DNA from 4 places in the Porphyromonas pogonae genome. Region 4 is predicted to be linked to each of the others. Evidence: riboswitches for the same ligand, from Rfam matches in the RefSeq annotation. Region 4 holds a riboswitch; each other region holds the start of a gene.

Region 1 (4,618 bases), 1.1 Mb from region 4:
AAAGCATTTGGCGGCATTGAGTAATAATGATGATTGGCTGTTTCTGTACGAATTGGCAATGAATGTACGGCTGGCGCAGTACTTTGGCTCGGGTGGGGCATGGTGATGAGCTCTGTGTATGCTTGTGGCGATGCTGATCGGATGGAGACGAAGTAGAGACATTTCTTGCTCCCGGAGCTTATATAGTGCTCCGGATGCAAGAGCCTGTTTTCTACTCCGTCTCTATCATTTAGGCTCTTACAATCCTGAATTACCCGGTGTGTCGGAGCCTGGGTTCGGCTTGGCAGGCTTCTTGGGCTTCATCTCGATGCGCTCATAGCTCACCCCTTCGAGCCTAAAGTAACGGGCATTGGGGCGGAGCAGTACTTTGGGTTTGGTGATGTGTTTGTTCACGATGAACTCTTCTTTGCCCTTCTCCACCAGTTTGCTCTGGAAGCTGGGGCTGAGTGTGCCGAGGTCTCCGAAGTCTACAATGTCGCCGTTTTCCACGTGTTTTTTGGCTATTTCGGCTGCCAAGCGCAACACGGCTTCCACTTCGGCTCCTGTAAATGTGGTGGCTCGAGCCACTTCCTCACAGAAGTTGCGATGGTCAATGCGTTGTCTGCCCGTGGGGCGTGCTTGGATTACGATCTTGCCGGCATATTTGCCGAGGGTGCCTTTGCGCTCATTGAGCGTGTAGGCCAATGGTTTATTTGCCATGGTTTATATGGTTAAGTAACTCCTCCGATGAGTTTTTTAGGGAGATGCAAAGGCCGGAGGAGTTAGCCTCTGCAATCTCTGATTTCGTGGGCTGTTGTGTGAGGGGGAGAAAACTGTCGACATATCCTGCCGAAACTGTCGACATATTCAGCCAAAACTGTCGACATATTTCGCCGAAACTGTCGACATATTCAGCCGAAACTGTCGACATATTTTCAGCGAGCTGTCGGCATGTGGTTCAAAGGTTGTTAAGATTTGCTTTAAATCGACCTTTGAGAGTCCTTTGGTTCGCTACTTTTTCTTGCCGAAAATAGCTCCGAATATTGTGCGGGTGATATTGCGCCCCAGTTCGTTGCTGATTTGTCTTGTGGCTGATTTGCCTACTTGTTTGATCAGGTCTTCGATGAAACCGCCTTCTTGCGACTTACGAGCTTTGTCGGCTTTTTCAGCTTCACGCCTTTGCTTCTCCAGCTCTTTTTCTTGGCGGGCGCATTCTTTTTCCTGTTCGGCAGCGGCCTTGCGTGCTTCGGCTTCACGGCTTTTGCCCGAGAGTATCTCGTATGCCGACTCGCGGTCAACTGCCTTTTCATAGATGCCATACACGGCTGATTGCTTGATGATCCTCTGCCGCTGCTCCGGGGCGATGGCTCCTATCCGACCTTCGGGTGGGAGTATAAAAGCCCGCTCTACGATGCCGGGGGCGCCCTTTTCATCGAGCAACGATATGAGTGCTTCGCCTGTAGCCAATTCGGTAATTGCTTCTTCTGTCTTGAACGAAGGGTTGGGGCGGAAGGTATTGGCCGCTACTTTGACTGCCTTGGCATCGTTGGGAGTGTAGGCTCTCAGGGCATGTTGGATGCGACTTGCCAGCTGCCCCAGGATGTTTTCAGGTATGTCGCCGGGATTTTGGGTTACAAAATATACTCCTACTCCTTTGGAGCGTATGAGCCTGATGATCTGTTCTACCTTCTCTAATAATACTTTGGGCATGTCGTTGAAAAGCATGTGGGCTTCGTCGAAGAAGAATACGAGCTTGGGCTTATCCATATCGCCCACTTCCGGCAGGGTGTTATATAGAGCATCCAGCATCCATAAGAGGAATGTGGTGTAGAGCCTAGGCGATTGCATGAGCTTGTCTGCCGCCAGGATGTTGATGACACCTTTGCCCTGATCGGTCTGTATAAAGTCCTCGATATTAAGTCCCGGTTCGCCGAAAAATTTGTCTCCGCCTTCGTTTTCGAGCCTAAGCACGTTGCGTTGTATAGCTCCTATGCTGGCCGGCGAGAGGTTGCCGTATTTGTTACTAAAGTCATTGCGATTGGCTCCCACATACTCCAGCATCTTGCTCAGATCTTTCAGATCGATGAGCAAGAGGTCATGGTCGTCGGCAATTTTAAACACAATGGAGAGTACTGCCGACTGAGTGTCGTTGAGCATCAGTAGTCTTTCGAGCAGCAAAGGCCCCATCTCCGTCACAGTGGTGCGTATGGGGTGCCCCGCATTGCCGAAGACATCCCAAAACATGACGGGATGAGGCTTGTAATCAAACCCCTTGGCCTCGAGTTTATACTCCTGCACCCTCCTGTGCACACTGTCCTTGTCCCCTCCCATGATAGATACTCCGGAGAGATCACCTTTCATATCGGCGGCAAACACGGGCACTCCCATCTCGCTGAACGTCTCCGCAAGGGTTTGCAGTGTTACCGTCTTGCCCGTACCGGTAGCACCCGTAATGAGTCCGTGCCTATTTGCCATTTGGGGAAGAAGACATATTTCATGGTCTTTATTGATAGCTATAAAAGCTCTTTGTGTATTATCAAACATAGATATGGCGGCTTAATTGTGGTTATTATTTGCTTAAAAGTACGCCTTTTGATTTAATGAAGCAAAAAAGATGATTAATAACTGCATCAGATAGTTATGTAATTCTTTATAATCTTACCTTTGTGACGAGTTAATAACCTTGCACAACCAATACGATTATGCTTAAATACTTTGAAGAAGCTGACATTGCAGTCACCGTGGTTGACAATCACGGCACCATTATCGAGATGAACCGCCAATCACGTGAAGTAAACGAAAAAGACGGAGTATCTCTTACGGGCTCCAATGTACTGGATTGCCATCACGGCGCCTCGAAAGCCATGCTGGAGTCGATGATGCAAAATGAAACCAAGCATGTTTATACCATAGAGAAAAACGGTAAGAAGAAGCTCATCTATCAAATCCCGTGGTATGAAGACGGCGTGTATATGGGATTCATGGAGCTCTCTATGGTGATACCTTTTGAAATGGAGCACAAGGTACGCACACCTTAGAGTAAAGCTTTGAAGGCTATGTGACTTTGGCATCCTGTATCCTTTTCATTACCCCATCTTGTATATTGCTCTCTTGCCTATTGGGCGATATTACTATCACTGGAAATGACGTGCTGTAGTGCGTAAAATGACTGACCAAACTTCTCAAAAAGAATGGACATATTGCTGAATTAAGTATATAATTGATACCTTTGTGAAAGAATAAAGTAATCACCGTTCACATCCCAAAGGTGTGGCGTGACTCAAGGGAATCCGGTGTAAAACCGGAGCTGTACCTGCAGCTGTGATCTTTATAAACGATAACGTCTTTTTACTATTGGCCACTTTCTCCACAGGAAGAAGGGAAGGTCGATGTTATCGGAAGAGAGCCAGAAGACCTGCTTATATTCTGTTATTAGATATATCACTTACACTTCACAGGTAATGAAGTAGGTGCGCTTAAACTTACCATAGATTTTGTACACTCGACTTTCTTACCTCTAACATTTATTACAACATCTGATGAGCAAGAAATCATTGCCATTGTGGTTATCGTTATTTCTATTGCCATGGCATCTTTGTGGTCAAACGTCTGTAAAAGATACCATTGTTAAGGAGAATTATCATCTGGACTCTGTCGTTGTTACGGGAACGGGCACACTGCACAAGATACATAATGCTCCCGTACAAACAGAGGTAATATCTTCCCGAACATTGAATTCTTATCAGGGGAAAAGTCTGGAAGAAATCCTTTCGGCTATATCTCCTTCATTTGATTTTAATCAGACAGATATGGGTGCGGGGCTACAGATGAATGGTTTGAGTAGTGGTTATGTACTCATTCTGCTCAATGGGCGTAGGTTGCCGCAAACTATGGGAGGACAAGTAGATCTTAATAAAATCAGTCCTTCTTCCATTGAGCGTATTGAGATTGTAAAGGGGGCGGCATCTTCACTTTATGGATCTGATGCTATAGCCGGTGTGATCAATATCATAACCAAGCGTGTTACACACCCTTTTAAATTAGAGAATACGACGCGTTACGGCTCATACAATGATTTACGCCAATTTGATAAGATTGTTTTAAACTCGAAGAGGTGGAGTAGTGAGACTTCATTTACGCTAAAGCGCTCTGATGGTTGGAAAAATACAGACAAAGAGCTTTACAGAAATGTAGTTTATGATAATAGTGTAACCAAGACTGCCAATAAATTCCTGGATTGGAGTATCAGTCAGAGAATAGGATTTATTGCCAATGAAAACCTGAATTTGCATCTCGAAGCCCAATTTTATAAAAAGGATATATACCGCCCCATGGGAAATCCTCAGTATAGTACATTCAATATGGCTTATGTAAGTCAAAGCTATAATATGGGGGGAAGATATGAGTTAGGAAGGAAAAATTATTTGCTTTTTGATGTCAATTACAATTGGGATGAATATTTACATAAATATAAAGCACAGACTCATGAGGAATATGTTGATAGTCAGGGAAGTATTTATCATCCCGTTTTTTATGCGGGAGACCATGAACGCCAAACTTTGCAACAGTCTATGATCGCAAATCTAAAAGGCGTATTCAACATACATAATCATCAAATCACCACAGGCGTAGAGTATAA
Region 2 (4,618 bases), 620 kb from region 4:
GCGCACTCGTCATACTATACAAGCATGGTAAAGCCATAGCGAATAATAAGATTTTTCTCATGGACTATATAACTTTGTGATATTGTACCTCAACATTTAAAGAATTGCACCGCTACAATTCCCGGCACCGCTAACTATATATGCTTATTATTATTGCCGCGTCAAATATACAATAAATAATCAATAATACTAATTAATCTGATCATTATAATACCCTTGCACCGTATAGGAGCGCAAAATGTATTTTTGACAAATAAACAGGCCATCACCACTGTACGAATTAATCCGTTTGACTATCTTTGTCAGTCAATTCAGACGGCGGCAACTTAAAGTATATATATGACATTTTTAGAGAACCTCGATTGGTCAAAGCTTGTACAAATATTGAATTACGACAGCCAATCGCCTATGCTTTTTTCAAGCGGATTATTTTTCGCACTTTTTATCCTGTTTTTCCCCATTTACATCCTCATGCGCCGGTGTAAATCACTGCGCATCATTTATGTTACCCTATTTTCCCTCTACTTCTATTTCAAGAGTAGCGGTGTTTTTGTATTACTACTTATCCTCGCTGCTACAAGTGACTTCATTATAGGAAAAACTATGAGCCGCACTGAAAGCAAGCGTCGGATGAAAGCGCTTGCCACCTTGAGTGTCTTTATCAATTTGGGGATATTATCTTATTTCAAATATTTCAATTACCTTGCTGACGTAGGTATCGACCTTCTGCATCATATGGGTGTATGGTTCCTCATTCCCCAGCTTGAGAGTATCCCCCCCGTTCATGCCGATATTTTCCTGCCGGTGGGCATCTCATTCTACACTTTCCAGACCATGAGTTATATCATCGATATATACAGAGGTCGTATCAAACCGCTCAATCGTTGGATCGATTATCTCTTCTACGTATCATTCTTTCCGCAATTAGTGGCAGGTCCTATAGTGCGGGCTCATGATTTTATCCCTCAGATATACCAGAAACCACGCCTCACACGCAATGAGTTCGGCGAGGCTCTATACCTCATTATCATAGGACTTCTGAAAAAAGCTGTTATCTCTGATTACATCAGCCTTAACTTTGTAGACCGCATCTTCGATGCTCCTAATCTCTACACCGGACTTGAAAACCTGCTGGGGGTTTATGGTTACTCACTACAGATATACTGCGATTTTTCGGGATATTCTGATATGGCTATCGGTATCGCTTTACTTATGGGATTCAGGTTCAATATCAACTTCGACCTTCCTTACCAATCAGCAACGATAACGGAATTTTGGCGCAGGTGGCACATCTCGCTATCATCATGGCTCAAAGATTATCTCTACATCTCACTCGGCGGTAATCGCAAAGGGCGTATCCGCACTTACATCAACCTCATCATCACCATGCTACTCGGCGGGCTTTGGCACGGTGCAGCCACACGGTTTATCATCTGGGGTGGTCTTCACGGAGTGGGGCTTGCCGTACACAAGTTCTTCCTCTCACACTTCAAAGCATTCAAGAAGACGGGGGCTGAGATGTCTCCGCTGAGGCGTTTTATCGGTGTTATGATTACCTTCCACCTCGTAGCTTTCGGCTGGATATACTTCAGAGCGTCCTCCATGGATGTTGCAGCAAACATACTGCATCAAATATTCTACAATTTCCATGGAGAGATATTGCCTCAGTTTATATCAGGTTATCAGGGCGTATTTATCCTCATGCTGATAGGCTACGTGCTGCATTTCCTTCCCAAAAGATTTCACAACGGAGCACGTGGTATCATATCCAACTCTCCCTTTGTATTGCAATGCCTCTACCTCATGGTGGCGATATTCATTGTTTACCAAATGAAGAGTAGCGGCGTGCAACCCTTTATCTATTTCCAATTCTAATGCCGTAGGGTATCGGCTTAGTATAACCTCACCTCACATATCGCCATCCCCGACATCGTTAAGCGCTACAAAGCAGCCTTAATATCGATGTCGGGGATGGCTCGTTTTATGGTAATATCTCCGTGCAAATGCTATTTTCAAACAAACTGGACTTGAAAATTGGAGCACAATAAAAACCTATCATATAATTATTTATTGTACTTTTGCACTGTTTGGTAATGATGAGTCCATTCGGGATTCGTTGTTCAAGGGAATCCGGTTAGATACCGGAGCAGTGCCCGCTACTGTAATGCGCTTGCTTGCATCATCACGCAATCAAGGGGAGAATCTCTACAAGCCACTGTCCGCAAAACCACGGATGGGAAGGCTCTTCCGCAAAACGCTGAGTCAGGAGACCTGCCAAACCATTATGAGATATATAGAGTCGTCTCGGGACAAGACGATCAATAAAAACAAGTTTAACTCTATCATTTTTACATGGTACAAAAATTACTCTGTACACTCTGTGTGAGTGCAAGTCTTGCTTCTGCAGTTTTTGCTCAGAATGCAGAAGTGAAACATCATGCCAAGAAAGGCGACACTGATGAGGTTATCAACCTAAACACGGTGGTAGTCACGGGTACAGGCACCAAGCATTTTCTGAAAAACACACCCTCACCCGTGAAAGTATTGGGAGCTTTGGACATCAAAAGGGCAGGCATCACCAGCTTTCAGGAAGCCCTCACTATGCTCGATCCCTCCCTGTCTTTTTCCAACAACAGCATGGGATCATACCTCACGCTCAATGGTCTCAGCAATAAGTATGTGCTCATCCTTATTGACGGCAAGAAGCTCACAGGCGATACTGCCGGCAACATAGACCTCTCACGCATCAACGTAAGCAACATACGTAAGATAGAGATACTCAAGGGTGCGGGATCAGCTCTGTACGGATCTGATGCCATAGGTGGTGTGATCAATATCATCACCAACGAGCCCTCCAACCTCATTTCAGTTACATCCAACAGTAAAATAGAGACTCACAAGCAGTTTACCCAACAGCTCAATGCCGACATCACCACTGAAAAGATAGGATCGTACACCTCATTTACCCACGAACAATCCGAAGGTTGGCAACTTAGCGATGTTGATATCGACGGTAAGCCTACACCGTTCATGGCATCGGGTGGCAGCAGAAACAATATCTTCAACCAGAAGTTTACCTTCACGCCTATCAAACCCTTATCATTCTATTTGAGCGGTGGACTCTTCGATCGCACCGATGTACACGAGGGCTACCCCTACTCTATGGATTATGCAGGGCACAACATCGACTTCGGCAGCAAATATTACTGGGGACACGAGCAGTACATCTCGCTTGATATACACTCGGACAATTACAAAAGCGAGAAAACTTATCGCGAAGAGAATAAGAAAGCAAAAATCAATCCCGGGGACGTATCTCTGACCAAGAAACAACGCTATTTCTCGGGGAATCTCAAAGGAACATTCAAAACTTGGGATTGGGGACAAGCTATCTTGGGTGCAGAGTATATCCGTGAGAATCTCGAAAGACCGGATGCCAACCTCGACAAAGGAGTGTACACCATAGCGCTGTACGGGCAAGAAGAAGTATCCTTTGCCGACAAATTCAAAGCTGTATTGGGAGCACGAGCTGTGAAGCACGAGACAGCCGGATCATCATTCACACCCAAGGCCTTACTCATGTACTCTCCCGGGAAATTTAATTTCCGCGCCCAGTACTCTATAGGGTTCAGAGCTCCGGGACTCGAAGAACTGAATTATTTCCTGATCAAAGGCTCTACTTTGGTAATAGGCAATGAGAACCTCAAGCCGGAGAAAAGCAACTATGGTTCACTCAACGCAGAGTATGCCGGCAATAGCTTCAACTTCAGTGTCACGGGATACATCAATCACGTCAAAGACATGATAGCAGGAACTACCCAAATGTTGAAAAACATGACTGCAGACGAACAAAAAGCGATCAAAGAGAGAGTGGCGAAGGAATTTGGCGATGCTGCACTCAAAGCAGTAAAGAATGTGAAGCAATATGGCAACCTCGACCAAGCGTTGATCAAGGGTTTTGAAACAAACGCCTCTTATTTCTTCAACTTCGGGCTCACTTTATCCGCCAACTACTCCTATGTAAGTGCCAAAGGCAAGTCCTATGATACTAAGGCTAAAGAGTACTTGTGGACACCTCTCGAGAGAAGCATCCGCCACACCGGTACTTTCAATGCCAACTATACACACTCATGGGATCACTACAAGCTCAATGTTAATCTGTTGGGGCGTGTACAAAGCAAAAGATACTATGTATTGAGAGATGAAGACCGCTCTGCTCCGGGATTCGGGTTGTGGAACTTCGTTACCCGCCATACATTCTCAGGGTTCAAGGGTTTTATCTTAGAGCCTTCGGTAGGTGTCAATAATATACTCAATTACAAGGACGACCGCCCTTACGGTACCAACTATGCTACCATCAATCCGGGACGTACTTATTTCGCAAGCCTATTAGTGAAGTTCAGATACTAACGACCTGATTATAAGAATAGGGGGAGATTGCTACACAAATAGGCAATCTCCCCTTTACTTTTTATACGCCACTGCGGAGAGCTGTAAGATGCATCAATCTGCGATCAACTCGGTCATGGTTGCTTGAGTGTAAGAGACAAGCCTGTCAGGATCGATTCTCAACTGCAATCCCCTCACACCTGCGCTCACATAGATTTCGTCGAAATCC
Region 3 (4,618 bases), 660 kb from region 4:
TATGACTATAAGAGGTGAAGCTCCCCCAATTTCTGATCCTTGAATGCGCAAACGTTCTGTTTTCAGAGAATCTCCCCCCATCGTCTTGATAAGTTGTCCCAAACTATCAATCTGAGGCAAATTTGTCCCATTAATTGACTGCAATTGTTGCATCTGCTCTTGATGCGAATAACGAGGGAAATGATGATAAATGAGTACCAACCCGGAGATGAACCAAGCAACAAAAAGAATACTGAGAATAGCCCCTAAGATGCGATGGGTATTAATGATAAATTTTCTCATGGTGAATCTTTTAATTAATAGCGAAATAATATTTGCCGTAAGGCTGTAAGAATCTACAATCAGAACTTACGGCCTTACGGCAAAACCAGACTTTTTATAAAGAGTATTTCAAAGAAACAATGAAATTCGTCGGAGCGTTAGGCATCAATTGATTTTGATTCAATGCTCCTACATAGGTCTTTTTATTCAGGACGTTATTTACATTCACTCCCAAAGTGAAGTTACAGGGCAGTTGGTATTCTGCACCTAAATTGAGTAAGGTATACGGCTCAAAATATAAGTTGTCAGCATATGATCTGTAGATCTTACCTGTATAAGTAAGCGCATAGTTCAATGACAAGCCTTTGATCCATCCCTTATCAAAAGCATAAGAGCCATAAGTGTAGAAATTGTGTTTGGGCACATTGTTCAGAGGAGTGTTCTTTGCTTGGTTGTATTTCAGATATTCATTGTCCTTCATCTCGCCCACCCTAACATCGTTAAGCGCATAGCCGGCAGAAAGACCCAGATTGGGCAGCGGGGTATACTTTACTTCTACTTCAAAACCCTTGCTATTGACAGAAGCGACTTGCCCCAGTAGTCTTTTGGACACTTCCTTACCATTTTCCATGATTTTGGTAGTCCCCAGTGACATTACATCATTATTTTTTCGAATGTAAAAACCTGATACCATCGCAGAAAGCTTATTGTTGATTTCGTATCTTGCGCCAAGTTCCAGTTGGTAACCGCTGGTAGGTTTGAAGATTGATTTGGTATGTTCCACATCTATCCTTTTTCCGTCTGCATTAATATATATGTATCGAGGATCAGCGATACGTCTGTCGGGGATATAAAAACTTCCTACCGACGAATAAACGGAAAGATTCTCCATAGGCATATATACAAGACCAAAACGGTAGCTCAAAGATCCGGACTTAGTACTACCATACTCGGATGATGCCGGGTCATCAAACTTACGCTTACCGTCTATAACCGGTATTTTATCATTGAGAGCTCTATAGTCATACCAGTCATACCTGAATGAGAGCATTCCCTTTAGCCGTTGAGTAAACTCCATTACATCGGAGGCATAAATACCATGAACCCACATACGAGTAGGAGAAGCTTTGCTGAAGCGACTTGTCATAGGCCCTTTACTCTCAGGATTAAATACAGAAACTACAGAGTTAAGTCCGGGACCTTGAACATCTTTACCCAAATCATATCCGGAAAAAGATGTTCTTCTCATATATGAAGTACTATAGCCAGCAAGGATATGATTGGACACACTACCCATTTGGAATGTCCCTGCGATTTCCAGTTGATTTTGGAATGTTCGAGCAATGTGAGAGAAACGAAGAGGGAAAACGAGCTGCACACTATCTATATCGATATATTTTTTACTACTCTTATTCTTGATGTAGTAAGGATAGATAGGCTTGTCACTGGTTCTGTAACCCAACTCCTCCGTACCGAAATAATCTATATCATCATAACTGAATGATGAATAGTTGGATAGTTTCCAATCATTATTTATCGTATAAGTATACTTTAGAGAAGTGTTCCAAGCCTTATTGTACATAAAATCCGACTCATTATTGAATCTCTTGTCTCGAGGTATACCCGGTCTTACAGCTCCTTTGGGCAAATAAAATTTATTATCATCGGCTGTGTATACCGTATCAGGCATAGTGGGTGGCAGTCCTATTTCCGTACCATAGGAATCACTTCGAGCCTCTGCTCTCCAAACAAATTTATGAGCACCATGGGTATAACCTAATGCTGTATAAGCAGAAAGGCGTCTGTCACCGGTATTTCTCCAGTGATCACCACCAGAATAGAACACTCCGGCATAAAAATTGAGAGGTCCGGTGATATTTCCGCCCAAAGATAAAGCTGCCTCACGATAATTAAAACTTCCATATCTCAAATGAGCATTGAGTGAGCGCTTATACGTAGGCTCTTTGCGCACAATATTGAGAATTCCACCTACAGCTGAGTGACCGTAAAGCACAGAAGCCGGGCCCTTCAGCACTTCTATCTTCTCTACATTATATAGATCTCCAAAAGGATAAGAATTAATAGTCGTACGCTCGTCCCTCACCCCATCTATCATAATAGGAGAATCATTGAATCCTCGAATAGATAAACGTTGAAAAGCTCCATATGAAGTACTCATATTTACCCCGGGTACAAACTTTAGAGCTGTTTGCAGATTAGTTATCCCCCGCTGCAATAGTACATCTGTATTGAGATTATTCACTGTAAGAGGGGTTTTCTTCAAAGAAACGGGGATTTTGTTGAGGTGAGCTTCCTTACGAAAAGCAATCACTTCTACACTGTTCAGATTCTTCACAGAATCTTTGGCAAATTCGTAATAGTCGTCTTTCTTCTGCGCATGAGCACTGACAGCAGTAAGCAAAGAAGCACTCAACAGACAAAGAGTAATTTTTTTGGTCATAAATATCTATTGTTATAAAAAGATGTTACAATGCAACTATCCCGGACACTAATCACAAATAGATATTTACTTCCCAAAGGCTCATTTGCTATCACCATAGCATTGGCTACGGTACATAGTGATACTCATATTAGGGTAAACATTTCATGACCACAACTCCCGGATCAATTCATTTATAGTTTCAGAGGCAGGTTTCCTGGCTCTTCCCATTATCTTTGCGCCTTCCCATTTTCTTTCTATGCTGATATAGTGGCGTTTGCAAAGACTATCCGTAAAAATCAATAAGCCTACTTAAATATTACGGAAGGAATTACAGTAGCGGGTACTGCTTCGGTATTGCACCGAATTCCCTTTTATGCGCTGTTATTCAACGCATCACCTTTGAATCGGGTAGCAAAGATAATGAATTATTTAGTCAAAAGGAATTTTTAGTCACAAGACTAAAGGGCATGCCTAAATTGACATGCCCTTACTCGCAATTTGAGACTGTTGCAAAAGTCAACAGTCTATATTAGCACGTATTAAAAACACATCAATACCCAAACGTTATAATATAGATAGAGGGGCATTCATTGTGAATCCCCCTCTGTCTATATTATAAGTAATTCGGAGTAAAGCGGACTATGCCTCTAACTTACGAGATCCGTCGGAAATAACGACATCATAGATCTTTGGTTCACGTCCGTATTTTTCTTTATATTCTTTGGTCACTTCTCTCACAAAACCATTATAGAGCCCGTCTCTGACAAGATTAATGGTGCACCCCCCAAAGCCTCCGCCCATAACTCTCGAGCCGGTAACGCCACTTTTGCGAGCAAAATCATTGAGAAAATCCAGTTCTTCACAGCTTACTTCATAAAGCTTGCTCATGCCATGGTGGGTTTCATACATTTTTTGCCCTACTGTTTCATAGTCTCCTTTTATCAAAGCATCACAGACATCCATTACTCGCTGTACTTCTTCTATAACGTACTCAGCACGCATGTAATCCTCTTCCGTCACTTCCTTCTTTACTTCTTTGAGCATTTCCATGGAAGCATCACGCAGAAACTCTACTTCAGGGTGACGAGCACGGATAGCGGCAGCCACTCTTTCGCAGCTTTCGCGACGTTTGTTGTAAGCACTACTTGCAAGCTCATGCTTCACTACACTATCTACAAGCACCAAGCGGTATCCTTTAGGATTAAAAGGGTAATACTGATATTCAAGGGATTTACAGTCAAGGCACATCAGGTTATCTTTCTTACCGAAAACCGACGCAAACTGATCCATAATACCACATTTGACACCGCAGTAGTTGTGTTCTGTAGCTTGCCCTATCAGAGCCAATCGGAATTTATCAATATCCAGTTTAAACAGGTCATTGAGAGCGAAAGCAAAAGTGCTTTCGAGAGCAGCAGAAGAAGACATCCCCGCCCCCAGAGGTACATCACCTGCAAATACCGTGTCAAAACCTCCTATCTTGTAACCCAATTTCTGAATTTCACGACACACGCCAAATATATATCGAGCCCAACTTTGAGAAGGAGCATCTTCCTCATTGAGGCCAAACTCAGCAGACTCATTCAAATCCAAAGCATAAGCACGTATTTTATCAGTATGGTTGAGTTTGATTTCAGCGACCATAGCTTTGTCTATAGCTCCGGGAAATACAAATCCGCCATTATAGTCGGTATGCTCTCCAATGAGATTGACACGTCCGGGAGAAGTGTATAATGTACCTTCTGATTGGTAAAGCTCTTGAAATTTGTTTTTGATTGACTGGATATCCATAGTTTAGAAAATATTTATGAGATTAAATGTATTAATGAAATAAGCTCCTGCAAGGCCTCTACACAAAAGCTAGAGGTAAGTGCAGGAGCTTAACTATTGATCAAAATCCGAGGTTAAGTTTAT
Region 4 (4,618 bases):
CGAAAGCATCCAATACATCATCCAAATCTTTCAAGACAAACAGCTTGGAGATGTCTATGACTGTACCGCCACCTACGGCAATAACACGATTGAAGGTCTTGCCTTTGACATCATGTAGGATCTTGTTCATCATCTCATCTGAGGGCTCACCGAGTCCATACTTCTCCTGCATCACAAAAGTACAGGGCAAGTTGCACGCTTTCATAAACGGCTCGTAGATGAACTCGTTTGTGATCACCAAATCCTTTTCATTCAGTTCAAATGTTTTAGCAAAGGATTCGAAACTATCGAACTCGTGAATGACTGTTTTAAGTTTGAATAATTGCATTTTTTTAATGTTTATTGGTTTTGTTTTTGGTCAATAGATTGGAGTCAGCCGAACTTCTTTCGATAAAAGGTTAATAAGTCATCACGGAAATCCGGATGAGCTATGGAAATCAAAGCCTCGGCTCTCTGTCTCAATGTTTTTCCTTTGAGGTGAGCTATGCCGTACTCTGTTACCACATAGTCCACTTCATTGCGTGATGTCGTTACCGCTGCACCATCGGCTATGCGGGTCACGATGCGTGAGGATGCACCTCCACGAGCAGTCGATGGCATAGCCATGATACTCTTACCTCCTTTGGAGAGTGAAGCACCTCTAACGTAATCTACTTGACCGCCTACGCCACTAAACTGACGGTCACCAATACTTTCTGAAACAACTTGTCCCATCAAATCCACCTCGATACAGCTGTTTATGCTTATCATATTATCGTTTTGGGCTATTACTGAGGGGTTGTTTACATAGTCCACCGGATACATCTCCACGTCTGGGTTGTGATCTACAAAGTCATAGAGGGCTTTGCTACCCATGAGGAATGTTGCGAGCATTTTGCCGGGGTGCAGTGTTTTCATCTTGCCGTTTACTACACCGGACTTCACAAGTTCCATTACACCGTCCGAAAACATCTCCGTATGGATACCCAGGTCTTTTTTGTCTTTCAGGAAGAGCAGTACAGCATCGGGTATAGCACCTATACCCAGCTGTAGTGTAGCTCCATTGGGTACGAGGTTGGCACAGTTTTTTCCTATAGCTTGCTCTACATTGCCTATCTTAGCTGCCGGTAGGGTATAGGGGGCATAGTCTGTCTCTACAATGTAGTCCAGGTCGGATACATGGATGAGATTGTCCCCGCCTATATATGGCATCTGTTTGTTCACTTCAGCAATTACGAGAGGAGCGCATTCGGCTGCGGGTTTGGTGTAGTCACAAGAGATACCAAAGCTGCAATAACCGTTTTCGTCAGGCTCTGATACCTGCACCAAGGCTACGTCTATCTTGAGCGTTTTGTTTCTGATCATCGCAGGCACTTCGTGGAAGAATGCCGGGAAGAAATCGGCTCTGTTTTCTTCTATAGCCTTGCGCGAATTGGCACCTACGAAGTTGGTGATGTGTCTGAAGTTAGAAGCTTTTTCGGGGTACATGTATTCACCGTCGCCCAAGCAAAGCATGTGATAGATCTCTACATCTTTGAACTTGTCTGAGCTGTTACACAAGGCTTTGATACAAACCTGCGGAACCCCTGCGGCATGTGATACGGCTACTCTTTGTCCGTTTTGTATGTGTTTGATAGCTTCCTCTGCTGTTGTGATTTTCTGTTGATAGATTTCTTTCCAATTCATAAGACAGGGATATGGTTTATTTAGTATTAGTTTCGTCGTTTTTTTATTGTTCGTGTCGTAATATTCGTTTGGCTTGTTGTATCAAATCATCGCTTACTTCATTGTTTACTCTCACCTCGATATTCTCGTTTTGGAATTCTTCCCGTAGAGCTGCTTGTACCACCCGCTCTACTGTTTCACTGGCAGAGGGGCAGCCATGGCACGAACCTGTGAAACGTACCTTAACCAGATCTCCGCTGATGGAGCATAACTGTAAATCACCGCCGTGCGAGCGTAAGAGAGGACTTACTCTCTCACGCAACACGCGGTTCACACTATACATATTAAACATCTGTTTGGTCATTGATTAAGGTCAACAGGTCTATTTGTCCAATGAAGTGTCAATTTTTGCAATATTTCGAGCAAACTCTTTCTTCGATTCAAGATCTCCCTGACGGGCTATCATGATACGCTGAGCTTGCGGTGATCCGGCACCGTGCATAGATTCCGTTCTGTAACCTACGGCAGCAGTACCCAGAGTGATATTTTCGATCAGGCGTAGTACTCTCATTCTGTTCACTACGTCTTTACCTTTGGCTCCCACAAGATATTTTCTTACGAGTGGTCCTACTTCTTCATTCTTCAAGTCTTGCTCAGAAGGCATAGTCACCATGATACCTCCGGCGATGTCTTCTGCCAAGCGTGCTATTTCATAAGGAAGGCGTGTTACGTTTTGCTTACAAACGTTTGCCAAAAGCAGGTTGATCATATAGTTTCCGGCAGGCATCTGTGAACCCTCAGCAGAGCAAGCGATACCGCAGGCAAAGAGTGTTTCATTGAGGTGGATCATCTCGATGAGTTTATCTTTGATATGGCTGGCTTTGGGTACACCATTGTAGTCTGCCGCAAGAGCTGCAGCACCGATGAGCACATCACCCACTCCCACTTTACAACCACCATAGGATTGTCTGTGATAGCCGGCAAATCTCTCCACCATCATACCTGCATAATCATATTCTTTACACATAAATACGCGCTCATGAGGGATGAATACTCTGTCGAATACGACCAAAGCCTCATGGCCTCCAAACTGTGAGTTGCCAAGGTCAATATCAGCACCCGGCTCCATCTTTCTTGTGTCACATGATTGACGTCCGTAAATCATGGTTATACCCTCGGCATCGCTGGGTATAGCGAAGGATACTGCATAGTCGGCATCGGCCTCCCTCATGGCTATTGTGGGCATGATAAGATGCTCGTGCGAGTTTACTGCTCCCGTTTGGTGGGCTTTGGCTCCTGATACCACGATACCGTCTTCACGTACTTCTACGATATGTACATAGAGATCGGGGTCTTCCTGCTGTGAGGGAGCCAGGCCACGGTCACCTTTGGGGTCGGTCATGGCGCCATCGATAACAAGGTCATTGTCCTGAACGAACTTCATGTAGTCTGTAAACCGCTTGTGATACTCGGTTCCCAGAGCCTGATCCATTTCATAAGTCGTAGAGAATATGGCGTTGAAGGCATCCATACCTACGCAACGCTGGAAACAAGCTGCAGTCTTCTGTCCCAAGAGACGCTGCATCTTTACCTTCTTTACAAGGTCGTCAGTGCCTTGGTGTAAGTGACAAAAGCGATTGATTTTCTTTCCTGTGAGATTGGAAGTTGCCGTCATGAGTTCTTGATATTCCGGTTCTTCGGCCAACTTGTAGGTCATAGCAACGGAGTTCATGGACGGACGAATCATAGGATGATCCACAGGGTTGTCAATCTTTTCTCCCATGAAGTAGACGTTCAGATTCATTTTTCTGAGACTATCTTCGTACTGTTTACTCGTCATCATAATATTACCTCGGTTAAAATGTTATTGTAACGTTTAAGTGTAGTTTTATTAAAAAAAATATTTATATCCGTTCAAGCCTTCTGCAACCACGTCAGTGATACGGTAAGGGTGCACATCACCTCATGGCATTTTATGATGCCATGCATAGAGTGTAACACATCCTCAGAGGTTTGCAAGCACAGATGTACGGGAGTAAGTTATTGCGTACGTGTGGTTACATTCCTTTATTATTAGTATCAACTGGCGGCATTTGCTTAGGGCAAAGCCTTACAAAATTGATTATGAAAAAAAATGTACATAATTCCCGCTCCTAAACCCTGAAGCAAGATATTCGCCCGTCATGGCAGGTCTTCTGACTTTTCCCGAATTTTGCGCCTTCCCGTTGTCTGTAATAAGCCCAACAGTGGCTGTGATTGCAAAATTCCCAAATAAGGAATTACAGCTGAGGGTACAGTTCCGGACTTACACCGGATTCCCTTTTCAATTTCCCGATTGATTATCGGTCCATCACCTATGACGATGTAAATGTAGGGCTAATTAAAGAAATAAATCTTTTTTAAGTGTTAATAAATCATAAAATGACAAATTTCGTTTTTTCATGTTCTTTTTTTGATCATTCTAAAATCCTTTACCTAATAGGCTATGAATAATGTCTTTCATACTTATAGTGTACCACAAATTTCGGCGCAAATTGCTTGTTTTTTTAATATTTTAGGTCATATAATTCTTACACAAATTGAATTATATTTTAGTTTGATAAAATTATATGCCATCATGAGTTGCCTTTTTTTGCAGTCTCTTATGTGGGCCTAAGGTGTATATTATGCTTTTTAGCAGGCCTTGATCATAATTTATTGAGGGTGGAATTGCTTTTTGACATTTTGTCAAAAATAAAGATTGATTATCCATGTTACCGCACGAAGGTAATATGCTGATATGTTCTAAACTAAGTAAATTAAAAAAACGTGTAATGATGATGGAATTTCTCATCTTACAGTTACAGCTTTCTGCTTATTTGTACAAAGTCTAAATAAGAAATTGGTTTTTTAGAGGCATATTGTCTGCTGCACGGCTCCTAAATAAATCCTTGCTCGCGATTGGGGTGTGATAATTAATATTTGAAAGATGTGG

The links. A riboswitch is a leader RNA that binds a small molecule or an ion and turns the genes downstream of it on or off. The one in region 4 is predicted to bind cobalamin.
Region 1: linked by a shared signal. The riboswitch ahead of VYJ22_RS05690 (TonB-dependent receptor plug domain-containing protein) and the one ahead of VYJ22_RS01690 (4-hydroxyphenylacetate 3-hydroxylase family protein) in region 4 are both predicted to bind cobalamin.
Region 2: linked by a shared signal. The riboswitch ahead of VYJ22_RS03905 (TonB-dependent receptor plug domain-containing protein) and the one ahead of VYJ22_RS01690 (4-hydroxyphenylacetate 3-hydroxylase family protein) in region 4 are both predicted to bind cobalamin.
Region 3: linked by a shared signal. The riboswitch ahead of VYJ22_RS04075 (TonB-dependent receptor) and the one ahead of VYJ22_RS01690 (4-hydroxyphenylacetate 3-hydroxylase family protein) in region 4 are both predicted to bind cobalamin.

Annotation. Positions count from the first base shown of each region.
Region 1 is NZ_CP143258.1:1,480,676-1,485,293, forward strand. Features, by position in the region: gene VYJ22_RS05670 (family 20 glycosylhydrolase) at 1-106, shown strand, start outside; gene VYJ22_RS05675 (HU family DNA-binding protein) at 238-699, opposite strand; gene VYJ22_RS05680 (helicase HerA-like domain-containing protein) at 991-2,523, opposite strand; gene VYJ22_RS05685 (transcriptional regulator) at 2,682-3,017, shown strand; cobalamin riboswitch at 3,229-3,416, shown strand; gene VYJ22_RS05690 (TonB-dependent receptor plug domain-containing protein) at 3,519-4,618, shown strand, end outside.
Region 2 is NZ_CP143258.1:1,027,292-1,031,909, reverse strand. Features, by position in the region: gene VYJ22_RS03915 (TonB-dependent receptor domain-containing protein) at 1-61, opposite strand, end outside; gene VYJ22_RS03910 (MBOAT family O-acyltransferase) at 340-1,875, shown strand; cobalamin riboswitch at 2,072-2,293, shown strand; gene VYJ22_RS03905 (TonB-dependent receptor plug domain-containing protein) at 2,353-4,410, shown strand; gene ybaK (Cys-tRNA(Pro) deacylase) at 4,504-4,618, opposite strand, start outside.
Region 3 is NZ_CP143258.1:1,067,777-1,072,394, reverse strand. Features, by position in the region: gene VYJ22_RS04080 (PepSY-associated TM helix domain-containing protein) at 1-282, opposite strand, end outside; gene VYJ22_RS04075 (TonB-dependent receptor) at 377-2,722, opposite strand; cobalamin riboswitch at 2,892-3,120, opposite strand; gene galK (galactokinase) at 3,344-4,495, opposite strand; gene VYJ22_RS04065 (MFS transporter) at 4,615-4,618, opposite strand, start outside.
Region 4 is NZ_CP143258.1:403,443-408,060, forward strand. Features, by position in the region: gene VYJ22_RS01675 (4-hydroxybutyrate dehydrogenase) at 1-328, opposite strand, end outside; gene VYJ22_RS01680 (acetyl-CoA hydrolase/transferase family protein) at 373-1,665, opposite strand; gene VYJ22_RS01685 (NifU family protein) at 1,709-2,008, opposite strand; gene VYJ22_RS01690 (4-hydroxyphenylacetate 3-hydroxylase family protein) at 2,027-3,487, opposite strand; cobalamin riboswitch at 3,814-4,017, opposite strand.